2 regions of the Pseudoalteromonas sp. AS71 genome follow, and region 1 is predicted to be linked to the other one. Evidence: predicted binding sites of a transcription regulator. Region 1 holds the regulator's gene; the other holds the start of a gene.
What was found. Region 1 encodes sigma-54, which starts transcription at its own class of promoters, with help from an activator protein. Its sites were predicted from a motif close to GTTGGCACGNNNNTNGNNT; they were not measured.
Positions count from the first base shown of each region.

Region 1 (8,377 bases):
TGTTATTCGAAAAGAGCCTCTACCTGGTTGGCGTGGCAGTGATTCTACCGCTATTGATAAAATTGGTAAAATCGACCCTATTCCAAACCCATATGGCGCGGATGATGTTGGCTGTAGTAAATCAGAATTTAAACAAGCGGGTATTGATTTAAAAGCAGAAGCGGCAAAACCAATCATGGTTCAGCCTGCACGTCCTAAGCCGTGGGAAAAAACCTATGTTAAGTTACCTGCTTATGAGCAAGTAAGTGTTAACAAACCTCTATACGCCCATGCCTCGCGCATTTTACACCAAGAAACAAACCCTGGTTGTGCAAGGGCGCTTTACCAACGACATGGCGATCGCTCTATTTGGGTAAACCCGCCAGCATATCCATTAGAAACACATGAAATGGATGCTGTATTTGGTTTGCCGTATCAGCGTATTCCTCACCCAAGTTATGGTGATGCTAAAATACCTGCTTACGATATGATTAAAACGTCTGTTAATATTATGCGTGGCTGTTTTGGTGGTTGTTCGTTTTGCTCAATTACAGAGCATGAAGGGCGCATTATTCAAAGTCGTTCACAAGAATCTATTATTGAAGAAATTGAACAAATTAGAGATAAAGTTCCCGGCTTTACTGGTGTTATTTCTGATTTAGGTGGCCCAACGGCGAATATGTATAAGCTGCGCTGTACGAGCAAAAAGGCCGAGAGTACCTGTAGACGCTTATCATGTGTATATCCAGATATTTGTAAACACATGGATACAGATCATACGCCAACAATAGATTTGTATAAAAAAGCACGTGAAGTTAAGGGTATTAAAAAGGTATTGATTGCTTCAGGTGTACGTTACGATTTAGCTGTACGCGACCCGCGTTACGTTAAAGAATTAGTAACGCACCATGTAGGCGGTTACTTAAAAATAGCGCCAGAGCATACAGAGGATGGTCCATTATCAAAAATGATGAAACCAGGTATGGGAGCGTACGATCAATTTAAAGAACTATTTGATAAGTACTCTAAAGAAGCCGGTAAAAAGCAGTATTTAATTCCTTACTTTATATCTGCTCACCCAGGTACAAAAGATGAAGACATGGTAAACATGGCTTTATGGCTTAAATCAAACGACTTTAAGCTTGATCAGGTACAAAATTTTTACCCATCACCTATGGCTAATGCTACGACTATTTACCATACAGAGATGAACTCTTTACGTAATATAAAAAACAACTCAGAAGTTGTTCCAGTACCTAAAGGCGCACGCCAACGTAGATTACATAAAGCTATTTTACGCTACCACGATGCAGCTGGTTGGCCAATGATACGTGAAGCTCTACGTAAAATGGGTAAAGCTAATTTAATTGGTAAAGGGCCTAACTGTTTAGTGCCAGAAGAAGGGCGCGATGAAAAATCAGGTAAAGGTGGTAAAAAAGGTGGGCGTCCGGCACTAACGCGACATACTGGTTTTAGCCAATTTAAAAAGGCAAACACTAAGCCAAAAGTGGGCGCTAATCGTCAAAGCACACGTTAGTAATTTTATTCGCTAATAGATAAGGCTAATTGCGGTACGCGTTTTTTAGCTTTTGTATACGTAAATTAAGTCAGCTTTGCTCTTTATTATCTATATTATTGTAGGTGATAAAGAGTGAGGTTTTAGAGCCCCCCTCTCTTTAGATATCCTGTGCTAAGTTTAGCTTTTTTTTAAAGCATTGATGATAACCACAAACGCAATTTAAGTGACCATAACGGCTGAATGCCGGTGAGTCCTTGCGTCATTTTATTATCTTTTAAGATTATATAAGATGGCGTGACTTGTCCCTGCCAATCGGAAAATATCTCCCCGTGTTGATCGTTAACAGTACTGAAGCTGTAGCCTTGCTCATTTAAATAATCATGCAGCTCTTGATCAGAGCCTGATTTTATCGCGATGCTCACGACGGGGTATTTATTCTCGTTTGCGAGTTCGTTTATGGCAGGGGAGGTAATACTACAAATAGGACACCAAGTTCCCCAAAAATACACAAGCGTGGGTTTATCTTGGCTCATTGCTGCTAAATCTATGTTTTGCCCTTCATAGTCGATTAATTGTAATTGAGGATTTGCTGGCATGACAGGTTGCCGCCACCAATTGACGGCGGTATAAATGACGAAAAATATAGAGCTATATACCAGTACACTTTTTAATATGGATACGCTTTTTTGTTTTAGCGTTTTTTTAGGTATGTCATTTTTATGTTTGGTATCCGTTGCCATAGCTACTGATTTACCCTAACTATTTTTGCTGTAGTTTTTTACATTTAAAGCGTTTAATTTATATCAGCAACCATGTAGCAGTACCTAAAAAGGCGAATATACCAACAATATCAGTCACTGTGGTTAGCACCACACTCCCTGCAAGAGCAGGGTCTATATTCATTCTTTTAAGAATTATTGGAATACTTGCACCAGCAACACCTGCCACCACTAAGTTCATAAACATAGCGAAGGCGAGTACGCCACCAAGCATAAAGTCCCACTGCCATAGCGCAATAACACCCGCAATTAATAGTGACCACAAAATACCGTTTAGCGCGCCAATGGCCAGTTCTTTCATCATCAAGAAACGTTGGTTTGTTTGGTTTATATGACCTACTGCAATACCACGGATAACAAGCGTTAATGATTGGCTACCAGCAACACCACCCATAGAAGGGACAATACCGTTAAGCACAGCCAAAATAGGGAGCACATCTAAAGTGCCTTCAAAAAAGCTAGCTACAAAAGCAGCTGCAAGTGCGGTTAGTAAGTTAACTCCTAGCCAAACTGAGCGTTTTTTAGAGCTTTTTAGTACTGGCGCGAATGTATCCTCTTCATCATCAAGACCGGCTAGGCTTAATAAGCTATGCTCGGCATCTTCTCGGATTACATCAACGATGTCATCGATAGTAACACGACCGAGGAGTTGGTCGTTATCGTCCACCACTGGGGCCGATATCCAATTATGACGCTCAAATAATTGCGCTACTTCACTTTCATCCATTGAGATTGGGATAGACTCACAATCTTCATCCATTAAATCGCGGACAATTTTTTCTGGCGGATTAGTTAATAATGTACTCAGCGATAAAGCGCCTATAAAGCAGTTATGTTTATCAACAACATATAAATCATCTGTACCCTCTGGTAACTCACCACGCAGTCTAATATAACGAAGTACAACATCGAGTGTTACATCAGGGCGAATGGTCACCGTATCGGTGTTCATTAGCGCACCTGCTGAACGCTCTTGATATGACAGTGCTTGCGTGGCACGTTCACGGTCTTGAATGTCCATCGCGCTAACAACGTCTTTATAGACGGTATCTGGCAGGCTACGTAATACTTCACCTAAGTCATCGTGGCCCATGTCTTCAGTTGCGGCGGCAATATGCTTAGGTTCCATTTGGGCAATAATGCCTAAACGAACATCTTCAGATAATTCTTCAAGAACATCACCCTGCACATCAGGATCGACCAATTGCCAAAGCAGTCGGCGAATTTTATGCGGTGATGATTCTAATAATAATGCGGTATCACAAGGAGCCGTTTTTGCGAGCATGCGCCTAACTTGAACAAATTGACCACTATTGAGTGACTTCGTCACCTGCTTTAGTTGCTGTAGTGGATAATCTTGTTCAAAAGCTTCTGGCATTGGCGTCCTTTATAAATTGTTATATTACTTTATGGGGGGAGGTGAGTTAACTGGCGTTACTAACCTATTTATTTTATATATCTGTTTTAATTGAAGCACTAGTAATGCGAATATTGTTTTTATAAAACAGATTATTCTTGTTCATTAAAGCGTTGTGCTATTAATTCTCCAACAGCGTGTAAAGCTTGCTCAGAATCAGGGCCTTTACAAACAACTTTAACTTCTTTTCCTTGGCTACTTTCAAGTAACATTAATGCAAGTACGCTATCGCCTGCTGCTTCTTTGTCATCTTGGAATAATGTGATTGTCGCATCAAATTGTACTGCTAATTGCGCAAGCACAGTAGCTGCTCTGGCGTGTAAGCCTAATTTGTTTTTTATTAAAAAGGTATCTTCATAATGCATAACTTACTCTACCTAAGCTGAACAGGTGATTATTCAGCTATATTATTTTTCTTGCTCGCGATGGCGAATTTTTACATTGGGATGTGTCATTGCAAAACTTTCACCGATAGTTTGCGCTAAATACACAGAGCGATGTTGCCCGCCTGTACACCCAATAGCAATGGTTAAATAACTGCGGTTATTTCTTTCTAAATGCGGTAACCACGTTTGTACAAATGTTTGAATTTGCCATGTGAATTTTTGCACTATGCTGTGATTGGCCAAATAATCTTTAACGGGTTGATCTAACCCATTTAAAGGTTTTAATTCAGGTTCCCAATGTGGATTTGGTAAAAAGCGTGCATCAAATACATAGTCGGCTTCTTTTGGTATACCGTGTTTAAAACCAAACGATTCAAACGTGACAATTAGTTGCTTATCTTTTTTACCTAAAATCTTTTCACGAATAGATTCTGCAAGTTGGTGAACGCTTAAATCAGTTGTGTCTATCATAAAGTCGGCGCGGGTGATTAATACATCAAGTAATTCTTTTTCTTTTTTGATGGCTAAATCAAGAGGCAGCGAGTCAATTGATAGTGGGTGTAACCTGCGTGTTTCTGAAAAGCGTTTTATCAACGTTTGATCGTCGCTATCTAAATAAAATAACGTAGGATTTGCAAAGCCTGGTAAGTATTCAAGAATATCGTTAAATTCATCTTGCTCTTTAGGGATGTTTCGCACATCAATGCTAACAGCAATTTTATCGTAGCTATCAGACACACTGCGAACTAATGAAGGAAGCAAGTTAACTGGAATATTATCTACGCAATAATAGCCTAAATCTTCTACAACGCGTAAAGCAACCGACTTTCCAGAACCAGAACGGCCGCTTATGATAATTAACTCCATTTAACACCCTTTATAAAACTATGATTGATCGACAATAACTTGGTAAAGCTCAGTATCAGATTTTGCACTGCGTAACTGTTTACAAAAATCTTTGTTGTTTAGTTTATCAGCAATGGTTGCTAGAGTCTTTAAGTGCTGCTGGTTATCGCCATCTGGTACGATGAGTGCGACAAAAATATCAACAGGGCGATTATCGATTGCATCAAAGTTTATTGGAGTTTCGCTAACGAGCACTAAAGCCAAAGGCTCTTCTGCACCGCTCATTCTTCCATGAGGAATAGCAATGCCACGCCCTATACCTGTACTACCTAATTTCTCTCTGCTCATTAAAGCATTAAGAATATCTTGTTGCGGTAAATACGGAAGTTTGTCGTGAGCAAGTTCGCTAATGAACTCTAAAATTCTTTTTTTGCTATTAAAAAGGACCGCAGCTTTGCTGCAGTCCTGGCATATAAGTGAACTTAATTTCATCATATTAGTGTCGAGCAAGCTTCTCTTTGTGTTTGATTACTTGGCGATCGAGCTTGTCGATCAACGAGTCAATAGCGGCATACATATCTTGATGTTCTGTAGAGGCAAATAGCTCAGCACCGCTTACGTGTATTGTGGCTTCTGCTTTTTGATTTAATTTTTCTACATCGAGAATGACATGAACATTATTAATATGATCAGAGTGTCTTTCAAGCTTCGCAAATTTAGTATTAATATAGTCTCTTAGTGAATCGGTTAATTCTACGTGACGACCAGTTAAGTTTAGTTGCATAAGCATTACCCTCTTAGTTTAGCGTCTTAAATCAGACTTTTACGCTGATTTGACGGTGGAATAGCAAGAGATTCGCGGTATTTTGCGATTGTACGTCTCGCTACTTTAATTCCTTGCTCAGCCAATATATCCGCTATTTTGCTATCACTCAATGGTTTTGCTGAGTTTTCTGCTGCGATTAATTTTCGGATAAGCGCACGTATTGCTGTAGATGAACATTCACCACCGTTTTCAGTACTTACATGGCTTGAGAAAAAATATTTAAGCTCAAATATACCACGGGGTGTATGCATGTACTTTTGAGTAGTCACACGCGAAATTGTCGATTCGTGCATTTCTACCATTTCAGCAACATCATTTAAAACCATTGGTTTCATGGCTTCAGGGCCATGTTCAAAAAAGCCTTGTTGTTGCTTAACAATACAATTAGTAACTTTTAATAGCGTGTCGTTTCTACTTTCTAAGCTTTTAATAAACCATTTAGCTTCTTGTAAATGTGAGCGAATAAACTGGCTGTCGCCACTTGATTTTACAGTGCGAGACATTGCTGCGTATTGGCTATTAACACGAATTTTAGGCATGCTATCTGGGTTTAATTCGACAACCCAGCGGCCTTTAATTTTTTTAACTGACACATCAGGAATAACATACTCAGATTCTTCCCTTACAATAGTATCTGCAGGTTTTGGGTTGAGAGTATGTATTAGTGTCATTACTTCTTTAAGCTCTTCTTCTTTGAGCTTAGTTTTTTTCATTAATGTACGATAGTCGCGAGCTGCTAATAGATCAATATGCTCGGTTAAAATCATTTTCGTTTCATTAATATAAGGTGTTTCTTTATCAAATTGATTAAGCTGAATACACAAACACTCTTGTAAACTACGTGCAGCAATACCAACAGGATCAAACAGTTGGATGCGTTTTAATACCGCTTCAATTTCATCAAGTTCGACTTCGTTATCATCTTCGTTTTCTTGATTAAAGCTTTCTAAAATCTCTTCGCAGCTTAGTGTTAAAATACCTGAATCATCGACAGCTTCTACAATAGCAATAGCAATAGCTTCGTCTGTAGGGCTAAATGGCGTTAGTTGTAATTGCCACATTAAATACTCATGGAGCGTTTCAGTAGAGGCGCCTTGGTATATTGATTCGTCTTCAGGCATTGGACCTGATGAGGCTGCAGGAGCGGCACTCATGTACTCATCCCAACTGACATCCATAGCCATGTCGTCACTTAGCGTGTCTTTTGCAAGTGCTTCACCAGTATCTTGTTCGTATTCGCTCGGAGCATCATCAGCAGATGCGCTAACAGTTATGTCATCGGTATCAGCTTTTTGCTCGTTTTTACCAGCAGCGTCTTCGGAATAGTCTGCCTCTTCAACCTCTAATAGTGGATTACTGTCGAGAGCTTCTTGTATTTCTTGCTGGAGATCCAATGTACTGAGTTGCAACAAACGAATAGCTTGTTGCAACTGTGGAGTCATTGTAAGTTGCTGGCCCATGCGCAGCTGTAGTGATTGCCTCATGTATCTCTAACAATCCTTTTATGTTGTTATAATTAATACTAGCAGATGCTTAAAGACATGGCGTAAATGTTACAGCCTAAATTGCTCGCCTAAGTAAACATCGCGTACTGTTTTATCATTTAATACGTGTTCTGGAGTACCTGATGCAATCAGCTCCCCATGAGAAACAATGTAGGCTTTTTCACAAACATCAAGGGTCTCTCTTACGTTATGGTCGGTAATTAATACACCAATCCCACGATTTTTAAGATGTTCTATTATTTTCTTTATATCTAATACCGAAATAGGGTCAACACCGGCAAACGGTTCATCCAGTAATATAAATTTAGGATCTGCTGCCAGCGCTCGTGCTATTTCTACACGACGACGTTCTCCCCCCGATAATGCCATACCTTGGCTATCACGAATGTGTTGTATGCTAAATTCATCTAATAAGTTATTGAGCGTGTCTTCTCTGGCTTGTTTATTTAGTTCTTTGCGCGTTTCTAAAATGGCCATTAAGTTTTGATAAACAGTCAGCTTTCTAAAAATCGATGACTCTTGTGGTAAGTAGCCTATGCCTAATCTAGCACGACTATGCATAGGTAAAAGAGTAATATCGTTATCATCAATAGATATTTTACCTTTGTCGCTAGGAACAAGCCCTACAATCATATAAAAAGTCGTTGTTTTACCTGCACCGTTAGGGCCAAGTAAGCCAACTATACTGCCAGCTTGTACTTCAAGGCCGACGTTTTTTACAACTTCACGACCTTTATAGCTTTTTGCTAATAGTTCTGCTTTTAATGTGCTCATGGTTGACCTTTATCGCCTTTTTTACTTTTTTTAGTTTCGATCGGTACTAAAATTGTGTGAACGCGGTCAGTTGAGTTTTCATCTTTTTCGGCACTGATGAGCTGCTGCTCTATGTCGTAGGTAATGCTTTTAGCATTTATTTTTTGTCCGGCTTGCGATACTTGTGCATTACCAACAAGCGTTAAAAAACGCTTAGATACATCATAACGTACTTCGTCAGCACTGGCGCTCATAGTCGTGCCGTCTGATTGCTTTTCTTCAAAGTGCGCAGGGCTACCTGTGGCAATTAATAATTGTTTATTATCACCAAGTTCATCACGTTTGTGTACTTCGAGGCGATCGGCTG
Region 1 is NZ_JBBMQZ010000001.1:44,894-53,270, forward strand. Features, by position in the region: gene WNY98_RS00255 (YgiQ family radical SAM protein) at 1-1,516, shown strand, start outside; gene WNY98_RS00260 (protein disulfide oxidoreductase) at 1,687-2,094, opposite strand; gene mgtE (magnesium transporter) at 2,297-3,655, opposite strand; gene WNY98_RS00270 (HPr family phosphocarrier protein) at 3,787-4,059, opposite strand; gene rapZ (RNase adapter RapZ) at 4,102-4,947, opposite strand; gene ptsN (PTS IIA-like nitrogen regulatory protein PtsN) at 4,966-5,418, opposite strand; gene hpf (ribosome hibernation promoting factor) at 5,423-5,710, opposite strand; gene WNY98_RS00290 (RNA polymerase factor sigma-54) at 5,737-7,236, opposite strand; gene lptB (LPS export ABC transporter ATP-binding protein) at 7,306-8,031, opposite strand; gene lptA (lipopolysaccharide transport periplasmic protein LptA) at 8,028-8,377, opposite strand, start outside.

Region 2 (8,377 bases), on a different contig from region 1:
AAAAATAGGCAAAACTTGTCTAAATCACTGCGATAAGCACTTAATGTGTTTTCGCTTACGCCTTGTTCTAAGTACAGGCTATCTAAAAAGGTTTCTAGGTAGTCGCTATTACTGCTCATACTGCTGTTATTTTCAAAAGAATCGTCAGATAGCGTTGTCACATTATGCTCTCATGCTTTGCTAAGGTATCAATTAAAAATACCTTACGGTAAACTTGAGCCTATCATATCAGGCAATTACACAGTGATAAATACGATGCAAATTGGTTTATTTTTTGGTTCTACTACGTGCTACACCGAAATGGCAGCAGAAAAGATTCGCGACATTATTGGTGCCGATATAGTTACCCTGCACAATATTAAAGACGAGCCACTAAAAAATGCAGAGCAGTACGACTTTATCATCTTTGGTATTTCAACATGGGACTTTGGTGAAATACAAGAAGACTGGGAGTCAAAGTGGGACGACATAGCCGACGTAAACCTAAATGGTAAAACCATTGCTTTATTTGGCATGGGCGATCAGCAAGGTTACGGGCAGTGGTTTCAAGATGCACTAGGCATGCTACACGACGAAATAAATACGCAAACATTTACTCAACTTGGTTTTTGGCCAAACGACAGTAGCTACGAGTTTGAAGCTTCAAAAGCATTGACGCCTGATGGTAAACAGTTTGTAGGACTCGCATTAGACGAAGACAGCCAATACGAGCTAAGCGACGACCGCATTGCAACATGGGTTGAACAGGTAATGACTGAATACGGCGAAACGCTTTAATTCACTTATAAATACCGAAAATAAAAAAGCGCGTAACTATAAAATTAGTTACGCGCTTTTTTATTAATATAAATCAATTTATTGAAACGTCATCACATTGGTTGTTTGTGGGTAGTACCCATCAGCCATAACGATATAAGGCAGTAAATTACTTAACCACTTTTGCTGTACGCTTTGGCTATAATTTAAGTAAAGCTTATCTTCGTGAATATAAAATGCTTCAGGGTCTATCCCTACGGCATTACCCTCATCAGCCATTGCATAAGCGCACCAGCCACCGTATTGCGGTGCATAACGCTTTGGGTTTTCTGCAAATGTCGTTTTGTTTTCTTCACTCGAAAAATGCCAGTCAGCACCTAAATAACTAAACGTATATTTGTCGCTACCTTTAACGGCTTTATTTTGCGTAAAATATGCAACGCTGTCGTACCCTTTAATAGCCGTGTTATTAAACCAACCCGTATTTACAGCATCATCCTTTGCGCTTGCTCCACCGCTTATTAACAGTGTGCTCAGCATTATTAAAGCAACTATGTACTTAATCATCTTTTTTCCTTTATTATTTACTCAAAATTGAATGCCAATTAAATATAGCTGGCTTAGTGAGTAAGAAAGGCAAAGCACAAAAATGATTTCAGCTAATACTTAATTATTTAACGTTTAGTGATTAAATAAGTAGTAAAACTTACTCTACTTTTAACCAATATTGATTACGGTAAAAAAAACCAATGTAGCCGCGTACTTCGAGCTTTTTACCTTCATCCTGCGGGGTTAGTTGTAAAGTGTAGGTTTTACCATTTGTTGGGTCGAGTATTTCTCCGTCTCCCCAGATGCCATCATCTTGTGCTTTTACATCGGTGATTATAGTCATTCCTAAAATAGGCTGATCTTTTAACTCATCATCGCATTTACTGCATATATCATTTTGTTTTGCAGGGTTAAGAATGGTTTCAACTTTGCCGCTTAATACACCGTTGGTTTGGGTAATACGTACATACGACTTAGCTTGGTTTGTATCCTCATCAATCGTTTTCCAAAGGCCTACTGGCGTAATAGTAGCAAACACACCTTGGCTTGCAAAAATGGTGGCTGCTAACGTGCTAAGTACTGCTAATTTATTTAACTTTTTCATTGTGTTGCCTTTTAAATTAAGTGGCTAATAGCTAAATCATATCAGGTGATTTATAAACACACTATTAAAGCGCTGTACATAAAATAAAAAACCAAAAGCAAAAAACCTAAACTAATAATCATTAGTTTAGGTTTAAGGGGCAGTCGCATAAAAAAAGTTACGCATTACCTCACTTTAAAAACAACATCCCCTATTTTTAGATTTGAATATTCAGGCTCAACTAAAGATAATTCGTTATTATCAATCATGCTTTTAAGGTATCTAATCTCTTCAGGATTTTCGACATTCATATACCTTGATCGCCACTTACCCATGTCGAATAACCAGAAATATGCGGCTATATTTTCATTACTTTCGTCAATCACTATAAAATCGAGTTCATCATCCTTGTTCAAATCCATGCCAATGAAATAGTAAGTATGTTCTTTTAAAGAGTTACGATCGTAAAAATGTTGTTCAGAAAATACTGCCTCTATTAAACCTTGAGGTATTAGCGCTTGTGATGGCCAAAATACACTGCGCTCAATAAAATCACCGACTGTGTGTTCAAGCGTTAAAGCAAACTCATTATTTACATACATCCTATCGATGATAGCGTATTGCTCTGGGTGACTCGTTTCAATTTTCTGTTTTAATAACTGCATAGCTAAATAACCTTGGCGTCCTAAGCTGTACTCAAAATAGTAATAGTCAAACTTTTCTATTGTTACTTTATCTGCATCTAAACGCGCTATTTGGCTGTTTGTAGATAAGCTTTGAAAATTTAATAAAGGGGAGTTAACAGCAAGCATACTAACGAGCACCACCCACCCCATCACAATATTTATTTTGCTAAGCGGCTCTAGCCAATTGTCTCGCTTTGTTATAATTCCAACAAGATAACTAAACGAAAAACACGCCAATAAAAACCAAATCAAAATGCCCCAACAACGATCTACTGTTAGCCCATGCTGATCTACCCGTAAGTAAATTCCATAGGCAGAAATAACACTATAAACTGGAAGTAACGCAACGCTTATAAAAACGAGTCGGTGCAAGAGCAAGTGATAAGGGCGAACTGATGAGTCGTCTTTATAAACAGTGTTAACAAAAAACAACGTGAGCACCTGCAGCCACATTACTAATAAACTGCCACTTCCGGTCTCCCATAATTTATTGAGTCCGGTAAAAGGAAGTGTTGCTAAAAAACCGAGAGAAATAACTGATAAAACAGGCAATAAAAATTTAATTAAAGTTTGTAGTAAAAAAGCGATATTATCTTCAATGTTCAAAAGCTTTCTAAATATGATACTCGCAAAGGCAAATGCGAGCGTTAAGGTTGGGATCCAAAACCATTCATCTCTTAGTAGCTCAGAGAAAAAATTTATATCTAAAATATCAAATAAAGCCGCACCTAAATTTAGTATTCCCCAAAAAATAAGTACGAACAGCCAGCATTCTCCAAAAATTATAAAATTACGCCAAGAGAGCTTAAACAAACGACTGTAGCTAACATTTTCTGAACTACCAAATTGTTGAATGTACATAAGGCCTTTAAAGCCAGCTATTAAACTAGTAAAAATAAAAACGGATATTAAATTGCTATTACTTACGTACTCTTGAGGCTTTTGCTGAAAGCCTGCATACGCACCCAGTAAAGATAACAACAAGGAAAAAGGAAGGATTAAAAGTAACGACGTTTTTATATTATTTTTATTAACGGTCATTAGCATTAATAAAGGAAAGCTCATAGAAAATGTAATAAGTGAGACTAACCATGTAGGGCTTGTTGCTGGCCACACATTATTTTCTATACTGCTATATAAAAGGGTAAGAGCAATAGCCTGTACTACGGCAAGTATAATTATAAAGGATTTTGGTAACTGACTATCCATATCTGTTCTCAACAATAGGTTTTAGTCAGTTTGCGTTATTCGTTCCTATTTTACAATTGCTTCACATTTTCAAATAAAATGCTTTGCACAGGGCTATATAATCAGCAGTGTAGGTATTATCTAAGTTTCTAATACACAGGATTGATGATTCTATATCGCTTTTTACGTAGCTAAATGTCATTAAACTGCGGCTAATATCTTTGTTGGGCGTGGCTTTTACTTGGCAGTGAGTATTTAAATAAAGCCCATTTTGAATAGCAAGCTCAATAAATAATGCGCCTTCAACGCTTGGGAGTATTAAGCTAAAGCGGGAACCACTATGGCTTAAATGTTTAAAGGCATTAATTAACTCTTCAAAACTTAATCCGTCGGTATGGCGTGCGGCATTACGCGCAGCATTATCGCCTTTTAAACTGTGATTAAAATACGGTGGATTAGAGATAACAACATCAAATTTAACTTCACTACTAAAGCGTTGAATAGTTTGGTGCGTAATACTTATAGTTGGCCACGGACTATTAGCTACATTTTGTAATGCTTGGGTATAGGCGCTTTCGTCAATTTCTACCGCAGTTATATCAAGCTCATTACTGCGCTGCTTACACATTAGTGCTAGTAAGCCGGTGCCGGTGCCTATATCAAGTAATGACTTTGCGCCACTTAAGTTAGCCCATGCACCAAGCAAAATGCCATCGGTAGAAACTTTCATTGCACAGTGGTCGTGTTCAACTTTAAATTGTTTAAATACAAAACCAGACATTTTTTCACCTTTTCATTCACCAAGCGCAGCATAGCGCGTATAATCAGGGTAATTGTCCCTTATTTTAGACACTCTATGCAATTTTCTGAATTTGATCTTGATAACAAGCTACTCGATGCCATTAATAAAATGGGCTACGAGACGCCAACCAGCATTCAACAACAAGCTATTCCTGAAGCACTACAGGGGCGCGATATTTTAGCATCTGCGCCTACTGGTACAGGTAAAACAGCGGCATTTTTAATTCCGGCTATTCAGTACTTACTGGATTTCCCACGTCGTGACCCTGGTTTTGCGCGCGTACTCGTTATGACCCCAACTCGTGAGCTGGCTTATCAAATTCATGAACAATGTGAACTGCTAGCTAAACGCACACACCTAAAAATTGGTGTAGTAACAGGCGGTATTAACTACGGCACGCATAAAGAAATTTTTGAAAAAAATAACGATATTTTAATCGCCACACCAGGTCGATTAATGGAATACCTAGAAACCGAAAACTTTCATGCTGAACATGTAGAAATGCTTATTATTGATGAAGCAGATCGCATGTTAGACATGGGTTTCAAAAAGGAAATGAGCCGTATTTGTGACGAAGCTAAAAATCGTCGCCAATGTTTTTTATTCTCAGCAACACTTGAAGGTGACAGCGTAGAAAGGTTTGCTGAAAAAACATTAAACGACCCAGCTCTATTAGAAGCCGAATCGTCACGTAAAGAAAAAGCAAAAATTCACCAATGGGTACATTTAGCCGACGATTATCATCACAAACTTGAGTTATTAGTTAATACGCTAAAAAATCCTGACGTGACTAAAGCGATTGTGTTTGTTAAAACTCGCGAACGCTTAGAAACATTGATTGGCGAACTTACAACTAATGATGTAAAAGCAGCGTGGTTACGCGGCGAAATGCCACAAGACAAACGTATGAAAGCCATGGAAAACTTCCACAGTGGCAAAACAAGCATATTAGTTGCTACCGACGTAGCTGCACGTGGTATTGACGTATCTGACATCAGCCACGTTATTAACTTTGATATGCCGCGTACTGCCGACGTATATGTACACCGTATTGGTCGTACTGGCCGTGCTGGTAAAAAAGGGATAGCAATATCGCTAGTTGAAGCACACGATATTGGTATTTTATATAAGGTAGAGCGCTACGTTGAACAAAAATTAAAACGCCGTGTAATTAGAGGTGTCGAGCCACAGCATAAAGAAGCTAAGCCACCTGCTAAAAAGCGTAAAGATCCAGTAAAAATGAAAGCCAAGAAAAAGGCTAAGGTTAAAAAGAAAAAGTAACCTAAAACATTTTTATACTAAGCCGGCTTTTGTCGGCTTTTTAATGCAAGCTTTATAGCTCTGTCACTTGTACCTGTTACATATGTAACCCAAGCATGTAACTCATACTCATTTAAATGTAATTTTTGCCCACCTGAATTCCCACTTAATAAAATCCCCTTATATTTCATAGCGTTAATATTGGCACCGAAATTGTAACTACAAAGATAACCTAGCCGATGGAATTTCCATATTGTGGCTGCACTATTCACCGTAATGTAAGGATTAAGTTATGAACCGCTTCAAGTTAACTATCGCTTTAGTATCATTTTGTTGTTTATTTTTATTAGCTTGCGCTACAAAGGTAAGTGCAGCAACCAACATGGCCGTAGTAAGCAGTGTAGCCACTCAACCTAACTTACAACAAGCTATCACCAACACCCTACGAACTAATCCTAACCTAGCGTTAAGTGATATTCGTGTGCAGGTAAAAAATGGTGAAGTAGATTTATATGGTGAAGCACAAACTGGTTTTCAGCGCGCACTAGCTCAAAAGTTTTTAGAAAATATGGATGGCGTAAAAATCATTCGTAACAAAATTAGCGTTATTTAACATGTTAGAATAAAACATAAATATGTTGGAAGTTTGTAATTTACGAGCTCATCGGTTGCAAAGTGTCTCACCAACTCTAATATTTATTTATGCGCGTGCACTATTTGGCACGCGCTTATTTACGTCTTTTATGGTACGTCCCTGTAACATCCTACCGTAGTTATATCTGTATGATTAGCGTCATTAAATCAAAGATTTCTAAATTAATAGAGTAAGTTAAAGACTAAACTTTTGGGCCTCATCATTTAAACCGTTTGCCATCCTAGACAATTCGCTACTTGACTGTGCAATATCCCTAACTGCCTGCTCGGTCTCTGATATACCCATATTTATGACACCTATATTTCGTGATATTTCATCGATGGTGGTTGCCTGCTGTTCAGAGGCGGTTGCAATTTGAACAACCATATCAAATATTTCATCTACTGCTTTGCCTACATTACTATTGATTAAGTTTGCTTTCTTAGCTATTTCCTGAACTTGAGTTGTTTGTCCTACATTGTCTGTCATTGCTTGAACAGCTGCGTTACTGGCACTAACAACAGCTTCAATGATCACTTCAACCTCCATTGTAGACTCTTGCGTAGACTTAGCTAAGCTTCGTACTTCATCAGCAACAACAGCAAAACCACGCCCTTGTTCACCAGCTCTAGCTGCTTCAATTGCTGCGTTCAAAGCAAGTAAATTAGTCTGATCAGCTATCTTTTTAATAACGCCTAATACATTCACTATTTTTTCTGAATTATGCTTCAACTCCGTCACTTCATGTGCTGATTTTTTTGTAGCTTCTCCAAGAGAAACAAGTGCGTTGTAAGTACTATCATTATTTTCAGAGCCTTCTCGAGCCATTCTTTGAATATTTTCACATAATAATGATGCACTAGCAGTTGTACTCGCTATCTCTTTTACTGTTTCAGTCATTTCGGTAGTGGCGGCTGCAACTTGTATAGTTTGTGCTTGCTGCTCGGTAACTGCTAAGCTAGTTTGCTCAGTAACTGAGGCAAGCTCTGTTGCTGTACTGCCTTGCTGAACTGCAACGTTAGATAATTCACCAATCATTTTTCTGAGATTTTCTAACATGGTATGCAATGCAACTTGTAGCATGCCTACCTCATCGTGTGAATTAACTTCGATATTACTGCTAAGATCTCCTGCCGCCACTTTTTTAGCAAAAGTGGAAGCTACAATTATTGGAGTCGCTATTTTTCGAGAAAAGAAAACACCAATGAATACAACAACAATTGCAGCTACTATTATAGAAATCACACTAAAAAGCACAGTCTGATGGACTGGTGCAAATGCTTCTGATTCGTCAATTTCACTTAATATAATCCAGCTAAAATCTCCAATCTTTATACTATCGAAGGCAGAAAGTACGTTATTTCCATTATAATCTTTTATTATTTTAGTACCATGTTGAGCATTTAAAGCTAAATTTACAGCCTCTGTATCAGCACCATTATTTGTTACAGTTCCTGCAAAACTTGCTTTGAGTGAATGTCCTTCTGGGTCAAGATATGAATCAGAACGCATTAGCTTATCTTCTCCAACTAGGTAACTCTCACCAGTTTCTCCCATCCCTTCGCGAACACCCATTATTTGATTAGTCCCTTTGCTCGAAAGCTGTAAAGCAACTATTGTATCGCTACCATCAACAGGTATAGCAATAAACGCAGCGGGTTCTCCATTACTTGGTGCATACGGTTTGTAATCAGCAATACTAAAACTTTTAGATTGTTTAACCTCTTTAATTAAATCTCCTAAATTTGAACTCGCATATTTCCCTTTTAATATGTTTGTTTGATAATCAGATTCTCTAGCTTGAGTGTAATAAATAAGCCCATTGTTATTAATTAAAAACACATCGTAATAGTCATACTTCTGTATATATTCTGTAAAAAAGCGATCATAGTTGTCTTCCTCAAGCTGCGGAACAATTA
Region 2 is NZ_JBBMQZ010000007.1:172,632-181,008, reverse strand. Features, by position in the region: gene xerD (site-specific tyrosine recombinase XerD) at 1-161, opposite strand, end outside; gene fldB (flavodoxin FldB) at 256-777, shown strand; gene WNY98_RS07540 (YHS domain-containing (seleno)protein) at 856-1,323, opposite strand; gene WNY98_RS07535 (DUF2147 domain-containing protein) at 1,463-1,909, opposite strand; gene WNY98_RS07530 (DUF4153 domain-containing protein) at 2,074-3,783, opposite strand; gene WNY98_RS07525 (methyltransferase) at 3,845-4,543, opposite strand; gene srmB (ATP-dependent RNA helicase SrmB) at 4,619-5,845, shown strand; gene WNY98_RS07515 (BON domain-containing protein) at 6,117-6,437, shown strand; gene WNY98_RS07510 (methyl-accepting chemotaxis protein) at 6,654-8,377, opposite strand, start outside.
Region 2: a site for sigma-54 is predicted at 6,025-6,043, ahead of WNY98_RS07515 (BON domain-containing protein). Genes of this name have one in related genera too.